Regions from separate parts of the Ureibacillus thermophilus genome, predicted to be linked through region 2. Evidence: riboswitches for the same ligand, from Rfam matches in the RefSeq annotation. Region 2 holds a riboswitch; the other holds the start of a gene.
What was found. A riboswitch is a leader RNA that binds a small molecule or an ion and turns the genes downstream of it on or off. The one in region 2 is predicted to bind S-adenosylmethionine.

Region 1 (7,526 bases), 670 kb from region 2:
TGATAGTGGCCTTCTTCATCCGGCAAACCGGCATTCGGATAACAGCTAATGTAGCTAGTAGCCAATTCTGACAGCGATCGGATATGGTCCGTCATAAATTCTGGGCCGGTTGCACAGTTTAACCCAATGGAAATCGGATGAATATGTTCAATAGAAATGTAGAAAGCTTCAATGGATTGGCCAGCCAGTGTTGTTCCCATCGGCTCGATTGTTGCAGAAACCATGACAGGAAGCTCTTTTCCTGTTTCTTCAAAAGCCCGTTTTATGCCAAGAGTTGCCGCTTTTACATTTAACATATCTTGGCTTGTTTCAAGCAACAGCAAATCGGCGCCTCCGTTAATTAAGGCTTTTGCTTGAATATAAAAGTTTTCTACAAGCTCATCAAATGTCACACCGCCTGTAACAGACAATGTTTTTGTTGTCGGCCCCATCGAACCTGCCACAAATCGAGGCCAATCGCTCGTTGAATATTTATCCGCTTCCGCCTTTGCCAGTTCTACAGCTTTTTTGTTGATTTCATAAGCTTTATGGCCCAATCCATATTCATCTAATACAAGGGGAGTTCCACCAAAGGTATCGGTCGAAATAATATCCGCGCCCGCTTCCAAATAGGCTCTGTGAATTTTGGAAATCACATCCGGTCTTGTTAAAACAAGATGTTCATTGCATCCCTCATATTCTTCCCCACCAAAATCTTCAGCTGTTAAATTTTCCTGCTGGAGCATTGTTCCCATTGCCCCGTCGATAATTAAAATTCGTTTTTGCAACTGTTCTTCGATTGGATGGTTAGCCATTTGCTTTAACTCCTTTGTTTTGCTCATCAAGTTGTTGGATATATTGCAATAGTTGTATTGTCAGTTCATATCGCATAAACGGTGTAATCAAGTAAATGCCGTTAAAGTATTGGGTTGCTGTATCTAACAACTCTTTTGCAATTTCAAGACCTACTTTTGTTTCTTCTTCTTTATTGCCGCTCACCTGTTTCATTCTCTCTAACACATCATCGGAGAGTTTAATTCCCGGTACTTCATGGTGCAAAAACTCCGCATTTTTAAAACTTGTGAGCGGCATAATGCCAATATAAATCGGCGTTTCTAAATGCTTTGTCACCTCATAGACTTCCACAATTTTTTCTTTCGAATAAATTGGCTGTGAAATGAAATAATCCGCACCATGTTCAATTTTTTTCTCCAGGCGGCTTACCGCGCGATCGATAACGCGTACATTCGGATTAAAAGCAGCCGCCACGGAGAAATTCGCTTTCTTTTTAAGAGATTTTCCGGAGAAAGAAATCCCTTCGTTTAATTGTTTAATGAGAGAGATTAATTCCATTGAAGAAACATCATAGACGCTCGTCGCCCCAGGAAAATCCCCCACTTTTGTAGGGTCGCCGGTAACCGCTAGAACATCATGTAATCCGAGGGCATTTAACCCCATCAAATGAGATTGAAGCCCAATCAAATTCCGGTCACGGCAAGTTATGTGAGGCATTGTGCGAATGCCGTATTGCAGTTTTAAAATGGCACCCATAGCCAAGTTGCTGACTCTTGGGGAGGCTAAAGAATTGTCCGCCATCATGATAAGGTCCGCCCCAGCTTCATACAAAGCCTTAGCACCTTCCACAAATTGCTCAATTTCTAAATGTTTTGGCGTATCTAATTCCACAATCACCGAGCGTTCTCTTTTAGCTTTTTCATGAAGAGGCTCGAAGCTATGCGGTTCCGCCTCTTGAATAATTGCTTCCCTTACAGGTTTTGCCACTTTCTTTTCAATCGGCCGGAAATGAGCTAATTTCTTTTTCACAGCTTCAATATGTTTTGGCGTTGTGCCGCAGCATCCTCCAATAAGTCTTACTCCCTCATTGCAAAGTTCCACTGCAGCACGGGCAAAATAATCCACTTCTGATTCGTAAACAACGCGGCCATCTTCAATATCCAATAACGAAGCGTTCGGATAGGCGGATAAATAAGCTTTCTCAGGAATTTCCACCTCTTCAAAGGCTTGAATCGTATGGTAAGGACCAAGGCGACAGTTCACACCGACTATATTTGCACCTAATTGTTCAAGCTGTTTTAACGCTTCATTTAATTTCAGGCCATTAAGCAAAACGCCCGGCTCTTGCATGGAAACTTGGGCAATAATCGGCATATCGGTCATTGCTCTTACCATTTTCAACGTTTCCGTAAGCTCTTCAAAATCATAGTAAGTTTCGAGCAATAACCCATCTAACCGGCCTGCAATCAACACTTCTGCCTGTTCCCTTACAGCTTCCAAAATTTCATCCAAAGTGTAATCCACTTTACGAACCCCGCGAATTCCGCCAATGGAGCCTAAAATAAAGACGTCTTTTCCTGCTGCTGCACGTCTTGCCACTTCAATGGCCCCTTTATTGATTTCCACCACTTTGGACTCTAGTCCGTATCGGGTAAGCTTAATTTTATTTGCGCCATATGTGTTCGTTTGGATGACATCTGCGCCGGCTTGTATGTATTCGCTATGAATTTTTTCGATAATTTCTGGCCTTTCTATATTCATTTCTTCATGGCAAGATTCCAGACCATACGAATATAAAAGCGTCCCCATTGCTCCATCCGCAACTAACACGCTATTTTTTAAAGCCTCTAATAGTCCCATTAAATTCCCTCACTTTTCTATACTGCATAAATTTTCAGTTAATTCATCTAATAGAAAAAGCCTTCTTGCGAAAGAAGGCTTGTCATTTCCTTATAGTCACCTTATCTTTCGGCAATTGCCGCTGGATTTAGCACCTTACTAAATAGATTAGTTGGTTGCTGAAGCTTCTTCGGGCCAGTTCCCTCCACTTCTCTTGATAAGTGTTATTCAATTTTAAAATATCAATATAATAGCTCTCATCATAAACGGTAATCTTCATTTTGTCAAGTTAACAAATCGGAATTACTGCGAAATAAGCTCAAAAATATTCTCTGCTGTTTCTTTTCCGTTGTCAATACAAGCACCAATGCCTACTCCAAAATAAGAGCAGCCGGCAATGAGCAAATTCGGATAACGTTCTTTTAATTTTGAGAGCACTTCCTGCAAGGCTTCGTGATGGGCTAAATCGTATTTTGGCATCGCATCGATCCATTTTGTAATTTTTACCATGTTCGGCTGTTCTTCAATATTTAAGCTGAGTTTAATATCGTTTAGGGCTACCTTTGTCAGTTCTTCATCGCTCATGACTTTTAATTCATGATAGCGGGGATTGTTTTCTTTATAAAACAAGCGTACTAATAAATTTCCATCTTTGGATGTATGTTTCCATTTGCGGCTTGTCCAAGTGGAGGCATTGCACACTAAATCGCTGTTATGGGAAACAATAAATCCCGTACCATCTTGCGGCAAAATGGAATCCGGCAAATCGAAGCCTAAATACATCGTAATAGCAGAAGCATTTTTAAATTGGTTGAAATAAGGGTCTAATTCTTCATCCTTTAATAAGTTCTTTACGACTTGGTTTGGTAATGCCAACACCACAACATCCGCTTCAAGCTTTTCGCCATTTGCTAATGTGATTTCATAAAGATCATTTTTCTTCTCAACCCGAATTGTTTCAGTATTTTTGCGAATTTCCACTGTATCAAGCAGTTCTTCCAAACGGTCAATCAACTGGGATAACCCGTTTTTAAAAGAAAGGAATTTTTTGTTGGCTTCCCGTTCAAACTTCTCGCGATTCGCTTGTAAACCTTTCATCAAGCTGCCGTATTCATTTTTATAATCCACTAAATATGGAAGAGTGGAGGCAATGGATAATTTGTAAATATCGCCGGAATACACGCCGGCAAGCACTGGGGCAATTTGTTTTTCCACGATTTCTTTCCCTAAAAAGTACTCTAAAAATTCCCCGATGGAGCTTTCTTTCGTAAATTTCGTATTTGGAATTTCTCCATCTTTCAACACTCGCTGCTTTCCTTCTTCAGAAATGAGGGTGCTTGCTTTTAACGATTCCACCGTCATAGGAATGCCAAAGACTGATTCTTTCGGGATGGCATGCAGTTCATGATTTGTATGAATATAAGAAATTCCCGTTTCGTTATAAACGACTTCCGATTCAAAATCAAGCTCTTGAATTAATTTTTGGACGCTTGGATAACGGGCGACAATGGAATCTGCCCCCGTTTCCATGATAAATCCATTTTCCCGCACAGTATGCATTTTTCCGCCAAGGTAAGGATTTTTTTCAAGCAGTACTAAATGGGCAGAAAGATTGCGCTCTTTCAGCTGTTTTTGCAAGTAAAACATCGTGCAAAGTCCTGTAATTCCTCCACCAATTACTGTTACCGTTTTCATTCGATACAACTCCCATACATTCATTTTCGCTATTTTAAGTATAATCGCTATTCTTTCTTCTTTTTGTGTCGGCTTTAGCAAAATTTTCTCTGAAGATTTGATGAACATGCTCTTTACTTTTCAAATGGTGGGGAACTATCGGTCATAATCATTTTCCATTTGTTGTCTTGCTAATTCTCTCCAGCGGGCTGCAGCTTTTTTATCGGCCTCAACATCAATGCCCTTTTCATAAATGTTGGCGATATTTAATTTTGCCTGATAATCTCCAAGCAATGAGGCTCTCTTGTAATAATAAAGAGCTTTTTTTCCATTTCTCTTGACGCCGATGCCATGTTCATATAAAAATCCTAAATTATAAATGGCATCGATATGGTGAAATTGTGCTGCTTTTTCAAACCATTCAATAGCGCGAGAGGTGTTTTTCTCCACTCCCAACAGCCCCTCTAAATAAATGGAGCCCATCCTATACTGGGCGTCAGGATAACCGCCTTCTGCCGACTGCAAATAATATTGGAGGGCCTTTTTTTCATCTTTTTTGATTTCGATGCCTTGTTCATGCATGATTCCCAGTGTAAACATCGCTTCAACAACATTTTGTTTTGCCGCTTCTTTAAACCACTTCAATGCTTCTTTATAATTAACAGAGGTTCCTTCGCCATTTAAATACATATCGGCTAAGTTGTTTTGAGCATCGGCATGGCCCTTTTTCGCTGCTTTCTTATATAATTGTAAAGCCGTTTTCACATCTTCTTCTACTCCAAGCCCTTCATAATAACAATTAGCAAGCTGGTAAAGAGCCTCGCTGTTCCCAGATTTACTTGCTTTTTGCAGCCAATAAACAGCCATGGAATATTCCTCCATGAACTTATACAGTGAAGCTAATTCAACCATCGCTTCCACATTCTTTTCATGGGCAAGACGGTAAATATTCCTTGCTTCCATGATTTGCTCAATTGAAAGTAAATGTTGAAATTGCAGTATTAATCTTTCGAATTTTTCTTGCTTATCTGCCACGCCATCTACACCTTTTCTATTTTCCTTTGAAATACTCCACTAAATAATTTATAAATTGGTTTGCTGCTGGGGACATATATCTTCCTTGAACCCAAGATACTCCTATTTTTCGTTCACAAACCGGTTCTTTTACAGATATCTTTTTGACATTATACTCGGATAATCCTTTAATTCCTGGAATAATTGATACCCCATGGCCTGCACTGACAAATCCCGCCACCGTATGCGGATCTTCCCCTTCAAAGGTAATGTTTGTTTTAGCAATCCCCACTTCTTTTAATAATTTATCAACCATATGGCGCAAAGCATTCCCTTTTTTAATCGAAACAAAAGGTTCATCTTTAATTTCACGCAATGCGATAAAATCTTTTTCTGCCAAAGGATGATTTTTAGGAACAATGACAAACAAATCTTCTTTCCATAATTCAACCCATTCGATACTTACCACTTTTGAGTCAATTTTTTGAGATAAACATAAATCAATATCGCCTTTTTCTAACAGTTCCAGCAAATTCAACGAGGAAGCCTGCGTCAAGTTAAATTTTATATTTGGATATTTTTCATGGACATGAGCCATCAATTCCGGCACAACTTCCATTCCCAATGTATGAATAAAGCCAAAGGACACTTCTCCAAATCCGGGCATGACAAGTCCGTTAATTTCCTGTTTCGCCCTGTTGAATTCTTCTAAAATTTTATTGACGCTTTCTAAAAAAAGTTTTCCGTAGCGATTCAATATAATTGAACGTCCTTGCCTGTCAAAAAGGGGCACGCCAATCTCCTGCTCGATATTAGAAATAGATTTGCTCAGGGCAGGCTGCGAAATGTTTAACATTTCCGCCGCATGGGTCATATGTTCAGTTTCAGCCACAACTTTAAAATACTCTAATTGTTGAATTTCCATAATTTATTCCCTTCTTAAAAATGATAACGTTTTCGAATCAATTTGATAGAAATAATAAATTGTATTTATTTAAGCCTATAACTATAATAAAGTTGAACGTTGAGTTTGAGTACCAAAAATACTTAAAAAAAACAAGTATTTATAAAAAAATTTCAAAGAATTTTCAAAATCTATTTTAAATATTCTGACACATTTATTACGGTTAAAGGAGTAGTTCTTCACAATGAAAATCATTTCGCCAAAACCATTTACGATTGAGGCGGGAAAACGTGCTGTCTTATTATTGCATGGCTTTACGGGCAACACAAATGATGTGAAGCGTTTAGGTCGCTATTTGGCAGATCGCAACTATACGGTTCACGCTCCTTTGTATAAAGGTCATGGTGGTGACCCTTTAACCCTCATCCAAACAGATCCAATTGAATGGTGGAACAGTGCTGTTGAGGGTTATGATGAACTTCGAAGACTTGGCTATAATGAAATTGCTGTTGCTGGTGTTTCACTTGGAGGCATCTTCTCATTGCGCCTCGGTGAAGAGCGGCCAATTAAAGCAATTGTGACTATGTCCGCACCAGCGTTAGAGAAAAGTGTTGATAGCTTGCAACAACGCATCATTAGCTATACAATTAATTACAAAAAGCTAACTGGCACATATAATGAAGAAGAAGATAAGCCAGAAATTATTGCAAAACGCTACCAAATGCCAACACTTCAATATTTGCAAAACATTATTAATGATACGAGCGCAAAATTAAATAAAATCGACAAACCTGTCCATATTTTGCGCGGTCTAAACGATGATGATTACTACTGCAAAAGCGCAGATTATATATATAATTCTGTTAATTCTCGCATTAAATCCATAAAAAGCTTCATTAATTCAGGTCACATTCTTACTATTGATAAAGAACGTGAACTTGTATATGAAGAAGTTTATCGATTCTTCGAAAGTTTAAAATGGGAAGAATAAAAATCTTTTCTTCTTTCCATAATAATAATGTATCCCCTAGCAAATTCCCCAATTTGCTATGATATATATATGTCCTTGAGACATACATCCCTTTAGCAAGCTACGAAAGCGATCCCCGTCAAATTTCGTAGCTTGTTTTTTTATGCCCATTTGTAGGAGAAAAAGGAGCGGCATTTTCATTCTATGATTTTTCCATACACGCCGCCCCCACCCATTTCAATGGTTAATTGCCCCTTTCTCGCCAAATCAATGGTTTTGGCAATTTTCGCAGAAACCACTTCTTCCAGTTGTTCCAATGATACTTCATGCAAAATCGCCATTTCCGTTCCA
Region 2 (7,526 bases):
TGTTAAATGCTACTTTCCAAAGTTTAGAAAAACATACATGGATGCTATCAGCCTTCTTAGGAAAATAAATTTGAACGGCGATCCTCAAGAGTTCTTTCGTAGAACTTTTGAGGTTTTTTAATTTCATCGTATAGTAGCGGCTTTTTACTCCATAATGAAAGTAAAAGGAGGGTGATTTCTATCGAAAAGACAACGCTTTATGTGAGTGTTTTCAACCAATCATACAACTATATTCCAACGGGGGAGCCTTGCGAATTTAGAATTGAATTGGAGCCGGAAAAAGCTTTTATTTTTCAAAAGCTGTTTAACCAGCTGAACTCATTGGAGTTTGATAATTTTGTGAGGGCTCACTTGCCTTATCTGCAATATCATTTAGACGATGAAAATGATGAAATTGATACGCGGTTGAAAAAAATTTATGCTTTAATCCATGAGTTTGGCGATGAAAAAGTGAAAGAATTCGTAGAACAATTGCCCTACTTCCGCAATTGAATAATCCGCATCCCTTCGCTACACTATAGGTATGTATAGGAGTTGAAGGGATGTTTACATTTTACGATTTAAACAACAATAAAGTGGAATTAAGTTTTGGCGGTCCTCCCTTTCCAATGGAGCCAAAGCATGTTTTAGTGCTTGTTCAAAAGGACGGAAAATGGCTTTGTGCCCTCAATGAAAAGCGAGGGGTGGAGTTTCCAGGAGGCAAGGTAGAACCTGGGGAAACGCTCGAGGAAGCAGCAAAACGGGAAGTATATGAAGAAACCTTTGTACATATAAAGGATTTAAAATTGTTTGCCCACTATATGGTATATGCACGTAAACCTTTTTGCAAAGTTGTGTATTTAGCAAAAGTGGAGAAAATCGATTCGTTTTTGGGGCAATATGAAACAACTGGACGTCTGTTTTTAACGATGGACGAAGCAGTGAATCATCCTTGCGCCAGTTTTTATATGAAGGATGAAGGAATGAAAATAATGATGCAGGAAGTGAAGAAATTTGAAAGAAAATGGCAGCATTGAATCAATTCGAAAATATCCTTCCCCTAATCCTCAAGTGGAACTTTTAGAAATTATCTATTGGTCGAATGGTTTGCGAGTAAAAGGATTGCTTGCAAAGCCCATTAAAGAAGGGCATTATGAAGGGCTTTTATATTTGCGGGGAGGATTGCAGTCGGTCGGTATGGTAAGACCTGCCCGGATTGCTCAATTTGCCTTAAATGGCTTCGTTGTTTTTGCCCCATATTACCGTGGGAACCGCGGCGGAGAAGGCCGGGATGAATTTGGGGGAGATGACCGCTTGGATGCCCTTTATGGAATTGAAATTGTAAAAACTTTTGCGAAAGTGGATAAAGTTCATCTTTTTGGATTTTCCCGAGGCGGCATGATGGCATTATGGACGGCCATTTTAAGCAAAAGTATTCGCTCCGTTGTCACTTGGTCGGGCGTATCCAATCTCACTGAACTATATTATGAAAGGGTCGACTTAAGGAGGACATTAAAGCGGCTTATTGGCGGCTCGCCTAATAAATATCCTGAAATTTATGAAGAGCGTTCCCCTATATATGAAGTGGAACGCATTCAAGCGCCGGTTCTTATTATTCATGGAACGGAAGACCAAAATGTAAGCATAGAACAATCCAAAAGATTAGAAAAGGCGTTGAAAGAGGCGGGAAAAGAAGTGGAAACATGGTATATGTCGGGGCTTGCCCATCATTTTCCGCCAAATCTTAATCGAGAAACGGTGCAATCTATTTGCAAGTGGATGAAAGATAAGGGAAGTGAAAAAAGTTTTTGACTTTCAGAAGCTCTTTTCAATCTTTTTAAGAGATAAAAAAAGGGGGTGTCCACTTTTCAGACGCCCCCTTTTTTATTAAAGATTAAACCAATGGTCCACCTTTTTTCAAAATTTCTTCTGAAACATTATCGAACTTTTTGAAGTTTTCTTTGAAAAGATTTGCCAAATAACGGGCTTTTTCATCGTATGCTTCTTTATCTTCCCAAGCATCGCGTGGATCTAGCACTTCACTAGGCACTCCGTCAATTTTTGTTGGGATGTGTAATCCGAAAAATGCATCTTGTTTTGTTTCCACATCGTTTAATTTGCCTTCAATAGCAGCGCGTACCATTGCACGAGTGTAAGAAAGTTTCATACGGCTTCCAACACCGTATTCGCCGCCAGTCCAACCAGTGTTCACCAAGAATACTTGCACATCATGCTTGTCGATTTTCTCGCCTAGCATTTCAGCATATCTTGTTGCTGGAAGCGGAAGGAAAGGCGAACCAAAGCACGTTGAGAATACAGGTTCTGGTGAAGTAACACCGCGTTCTGTACCCGCTAATTTAGAAGTAAATCCGCTTAAGAAATGGTACATTGCTTGTTCTTTCGTCAATTTGCTGATTGGAGGAAGCACTCCAAAAGCATCTGCAGTTAAGAAGATTATTGTTTTTGGATGACCAGCTATCGATGGTATTGCAATATTATCAATAAAATGAATTGGATAAGCAGCTCGCGTATTTTCAGTTAACGTATTGTCATCATAATCAGGAACGCGCGTATCTGGGTTGATTACAACGTTTTCCAATACAGTTCCAAATCGAATGGCATTGTAAATTTCTGGTTCTTTTTCAGCAGATAAATTAATAGTTTTTGCATAGCATCCGCCTTCGATGTTGAATACACCGTTGTCTGACCAACCGTGTTCATCATCACCAATCAATTTACGGTCGCTGTCTGCAGAAAGAGTTGTTTTACCAGTACCGGATAAACCGAAGAATAATGCTACATCGCCATCTTCGCCAACATTAGCAGAGCAGTGCATAGAAAGAATTCCTTTTTCAGGCAATAGATAGTTCATAATGCTGAAGATGGATTTTTTCATTTCGCCAGCATATTCTGTACCGCCGATTAGAATGATTTTCTTTTCAAAAGAAATGATGATAAATGCTTCTGAGTTTGTTCCATCAACAGATGGGTCAGCTTTAAAACCAGGAGCAGATACAATTGTAAATTCAGCTTGATGAGAAGCTAATTCTTCTTTTGTTGGACGGATGAATAATTGATGGCAGAATAGATTATGCCAAGCGTATTCATTGACAACCTGAATTGACAATTGCGATTCTTTATCAGCTCCGGCAAAGCCTTTAAATACGAATAGCTCATCTTTTTCTTTTAAGTAATTCAAAACTTTCAAATACAAGTTATCAAATACTTCAGAAGAAATCGGGCGGTTCACATTACCCCAATCGATTTTATCTTTTATGCTTTCTTCTTCCACAATAAATTTATCTTTTGGGGAACGGCCTGTATATTTCCCAGTCTCAGCAACAATTGCGCCGTCTACAGTGAGTCTTGCTTCACCGCGAATCACTGCTTTTTCAATTAATTGAGGCACAGACAATTGGTTGCTTATGTTCTTACCTTTTAATAATTCCTTCAGTTCATTTGCAACTTCTACTGAATTCATCGATTAAATACCATCCTTTTTTTATTTTTAGGGAAATTAGCTTTAATTTATATATAATACAAAAATTAGTATAACACATTAGATGGAATAATCTATACTAATTCGAAAATTTATTTATGAAATTTTTTGACATCTCTTGCCTATTATTGCAAGAAAATGGAAGAAATATGCACTATAAGTGAATAAAGAAAAAATATTTGACATAATAGTATAGATTACGTAACATGTTGGATGAACGGATACTCTTATCCAGAGCTGGTGGAGGGTTAAGGCCCTATGAAACCCGGCAACCTGCATTATCTATATAATAATGCGTGGTGCTAACCTGATGCAAGGGATTACCTTGAACGATAAGAGTGAAAGGTAGAGATTTTAGTTCCTTTCCTCATGACAGATGTGGATAGGAACTTTTTTTATTCGAATTTTAAAATGAAATGATTCAAGCTAAAATAGATTAGCAAGTTTACCTTTCATTATCCTCGTAATGTTCCTTACGGGCGAAAGTCAAAAAAGGATCATGGATAATGAGTACCGTATCATAAGAGTTTTGTCTCAACAATTTAGGAGGAAAATGAATGTCAAATCGTCGACTATTTACATCAGAAAGCGTAACAGAAGGGCATCCGGATAAAGTTTGCGACCAAATTTCAGATGCCATATTAGATGCCATACTCGCAGAAGATCCAAATGCAAGGGTTGCTTGCGAAGCGATTGCGACGACAGGATTGGTTCTTGTAACGGGAGAAATTACAACAACAACATATGTAGATATCCAAACCATCGTTCGTGATACTGTCGCAGAAATTGGCTATACGCGAGGCAAATATGGCTTCGATGCGGAAAACTTGGCGGTGCTCACAGCGATTGGTGAACAATCCCCTGATATTGCGGAAGGGGTGGACCGAGCATTAGAAGCCCGAGAAGGATTGATGACAGATGAGGAAATAGAGGCAATTGGCGCTGGGGACCAAGGGCTAATCTTTGGATTTGCGTGCAATGAAACGCCTGAACTCATGCCGCTGCCTATTAGTTTGGCCCATCAATTGGCTAGAAGATTAACGGAAGTCCGCAAATCAAAAGAAATTCCTTATTTGCGTCCAGACGGAAAAACGCAAGTAACGGTTGAATATGATGAAAACAACGTTCCTCGCCGCATTGATACGATTGTCATCTCTACACAACATGATGAAGGCGTCAGTCAAGAACAAATTAAAGAAGATATTATGGAAAAAGTTATTAAAGCCATTATTCCTTCTGAATTATTAGATGGAGATACAAAATACTTCATCAATCCAACTGGCCGCTTCGTCATCGGTGGACCAAAAGGAGATGCAGGATTAACAGGCCGCAAAATTATTGTTGATACTTACGGAGGCTATGCCCGCCACGGAGGAGGAGCATTTTCTGGAAAAGACCCAACAAAAGTGGACCGCTCTGCTGCCTATGCCGCTCGTTATGTAGCGAAAAATATCGTTGCTTCAGGGCTTGCTGACCGTGTGGAAGTTCAAATTGCTTATGCCATTGGCGTTGCCCGTCCAGTGTCTATTTCCATCGACACTTTTGGAACAGGCAAAGTGAGCGAAAGCCAGCTTGTTGAATGGGTGGAAGAGCTATTTGATTTGCGTCCTGCCGGAATCATCAAAATGCTTGATTTGCGTAGACCAATTTATAAACAAACAGCTGCTTATGGTCATTTTGGCCGCACAGACATCGATTTGCCATGGGAAAGAACGGACGTGGCAGAAAAATTGCGTCAAAAAGCGGGGCTATAAAATAAATAAGAAGAGGCTAGGACAAAAGATAAAAAACACCATTTTCTCACGGGAGAAAATGGTGTTTTTTTGATAATTGAAGAAAATTGATTTCCGTTCCGGGGACGCTTTCCGCATGCCCGGCTAGACTCTCCTCTGAGTCATTCCTTCGCTCCTTCAGGGTCTCGAGAGGGCTCGTCGCAGGAAAGCTTTGAAATTACTTCCTTGAACTTGCTCCCCTTTGCGACTAAGCGTGCGAGACAGGAATTCGCCCCGCCACTCCAATCAATTTTTTACAAAAAATCTTTTTGCAGTTCATTCACTTTATTCGTTATGTCCCAGCCTCTTTTATTATTTTTTCAAAGATTGATAGTATTTTCCTTTTTGAACATATTCGTTGATAATGCGGTCCATATCTTTCCGTTCCGCTTCCGTCACATTCCGGACGACTTTTGCAGGATTTCCCATTGCTACGGAATGAGGCGGAATTTTTTTGCCGGGAGGGACTAAGCTTCCAGCGGCAACAAGGGCTCCTTCCCCAATTTCTGCACCATCTAAAATAATCGCACCCATACCGATTAAAGCCCGTTTGCGAATAATGCAGCTATGTAAAGTCACTTGATGACCAACAATAACTTCATCTTCAATAATGAGAGGGTTATTTGGACTTTGATGCAGGCAGCTTAAATCTTGAATGCTGCAGCGTTTTCCAATGATTGTTGGTGCAACGTCTCCACGGATGACCGTGCCAAACCAGACGGTCGTATCTTCGCCGATTGTCACATCTCCAGTTATGGTTACATGGTCTGCAATAAATACAGATGGATGAATGTTTGGTTCTTTATCGTGGTAAGGATAAATCATCGCAAAGCTCCCCATTTCTAATGTATTATTTATGTATATTTATCCTAACAAATCAGAAAATCTTTGAAAATACACTACAGCATCTATAGAAGTTTTGCTAGATATAGGAGGAACACTATGTGGAAGTGGGAAACCGATGAACAGCCAAAAGCTGTTGTAGTCATCGTCCATAGCGCTTTTGAACATCATCGTTGGTATGCATGGTTAATAGAAAAATTAAGAATAGAAGGCTTTCATGTGGTCATGGGGGATTTGCCAGGCCATGAAAAAGGCTCGAGATATACAAGAGTACATGATGAACTAATTGAAGAATATTTGCTTTTCATCAAACAATTAATGCTAAGCGCTCTTCAGTACCATTTGCCAGTATTTGTGATTGGACATGGTTTAGGGGGAACTTTGGCAATACAATTTTTGCGAAAAACAAAATTAGAATGTGCGGGGCTCATATTAACATCCCCTTGGTTTCAATTGCAGAAACATTCCAATTTGCTTGCAAGCGCTTTAGCCAGTATGAATTTGGCATCCAATAAAAGAATATCATTAGATTTTAATCTACGAATGCTGTCTCGGAGTCCAGAAGGGCTTAAAGAGATGGAGGATGATGTGCCTTATCATTCCAATGTTACGGTTCGTTGGTATCGTGATATTCATCAACTCATGAAAAATTTAAGCATCCAGCAGGACAGGACATTGACATTGCCGATTTTGCTCATTACTTCCAATCAAGATAAAATAGCAGATTCGGATGCGGCGAGAAAATGGTTGCTATTGCAAAAAACAAATGAATTTCAATATAAAGATTGGCCATATAGCTATCATAATATTTTCCACGATGTAGAGCGGGAAGAAGTTTTTTTGTATATGAGAGATTTTATCAATAATGTGCTTCGATCAATTGGTTATATTGTTTGAACTATTGGATTTTTCTTAATTCTTATAAAATATTTCAAAAAAGATATCAGAAATATTGATTGATATTATTAATTTTTGTAATATTGATATATTATTTCAAATAATATTAAAATAATTATTCAATGAAAAAGGGGTGTGGGTATGTTCGAGAATGTTCTAAACTGGATTTATGATATCCTTTGGGGTCCAATTATGATTTACGGGATTTTGCTTGTCGGACTTGTATTTTCCATTATGACCCGATTTGTGCAAATTCGAAAAATTAAAGAAATGTTCATTTTAATGTTCAAAGGGCAAAAATCAGAAGCCGGAATTTCTTCCTTCCAGGCATTAACAGTGGCACTTTCAGGACGCGTCGGTACCGGGAATATTATCGGTACAGCAAGCGCTATTGCCTTCGGTGGTCCAGGTGCTGTGTTTTGGATGTGGTTAATTGCTTTTATTGGAGCATCTACAGCTTATGTGGAATCTACTTTAGCTCAAATTTATAAAACAAAGAAAGCTGGAATTTACCGTGGTGGACCGGCGTATTATAT

Region 1: linked by a shared signal. The riboswitch ahead of DKZ56_RS00655 (bifunctional homocysteine S-methyltransferase/methylenetetrahydrofolate reductase) and the one ahead of metK (methionine adenosyltransferase) in region 2 are both predicted to bind S-adenosylmethionine.

What each region holds. Positions count from the first base shown of each region.
Region 1 is NZ_CP036528.1:151,624-159,149, forward strand. It holds gene metH (methionine synthase) at 1-794, opposite strand, end outside; gene DKZ56_RS00655 (bifunctional homocysteine S-methyltransferase/methylenetetrahydrofolate reductase) at 787-2,634, opposite strand; SAM riboswitch class I at 2,733-2,837, opposite strand; gene hemG (protoporphyrinogen oxidase) at 2,917-4,308, opposite strand; gene DKZ56_RS00665 (tetratricopeptide repeat protein) at 4,444-5,322, opposite strand; gene DKZ56_RS00670 (LysR family transcriptional regulator) at 5,339-6,226, opposite strand; gene DKZ56_RS00675 (alpha/beta hydrolase) at 6,450-7,196, shown strand; gene DKZ56_RS00680 (endonuclease Q family protein) at 7,373-7,526, opposite strand, start outside.
Region 2 is NZ_CP036528.1:2,498,437-2,505,962, reverse strand. It holds gene DKZ56_RS12390 (Dps family protein) at 1-68, shown strand, start outside; gene DKZ56_RS12385 (transposase) at 172-492, shown strand; gene DKZ56_RS12380 (NUDIX domain-containing protein) at 543-1,016, shown strand; gene DKZ56_RS12375 (alpha/beta hydrolase family protein) at 994-1,791, shown strand; gene pckA (phosphoenolpyruvate carboxykinase (ATP)) at 1,874-3,460, opposite strand; SAM riboswitch class I at 3,703-3,817, shown strand; gene metK (methionine adenosyltransferase) at 4,036-5,232, shown strand; gene DKZ56_RS12360 (gamma carbonic anhydrase) at 5,563-6,075, opposite strand; gene DKZ56_RS12355 (alpha/beta hydrolase) at 6,193-6,990, shown strand; gene DKZ56_RS12350 (alanine/glycine:cation symporter family protein) at 7,132-7,526, shown strand, end outside.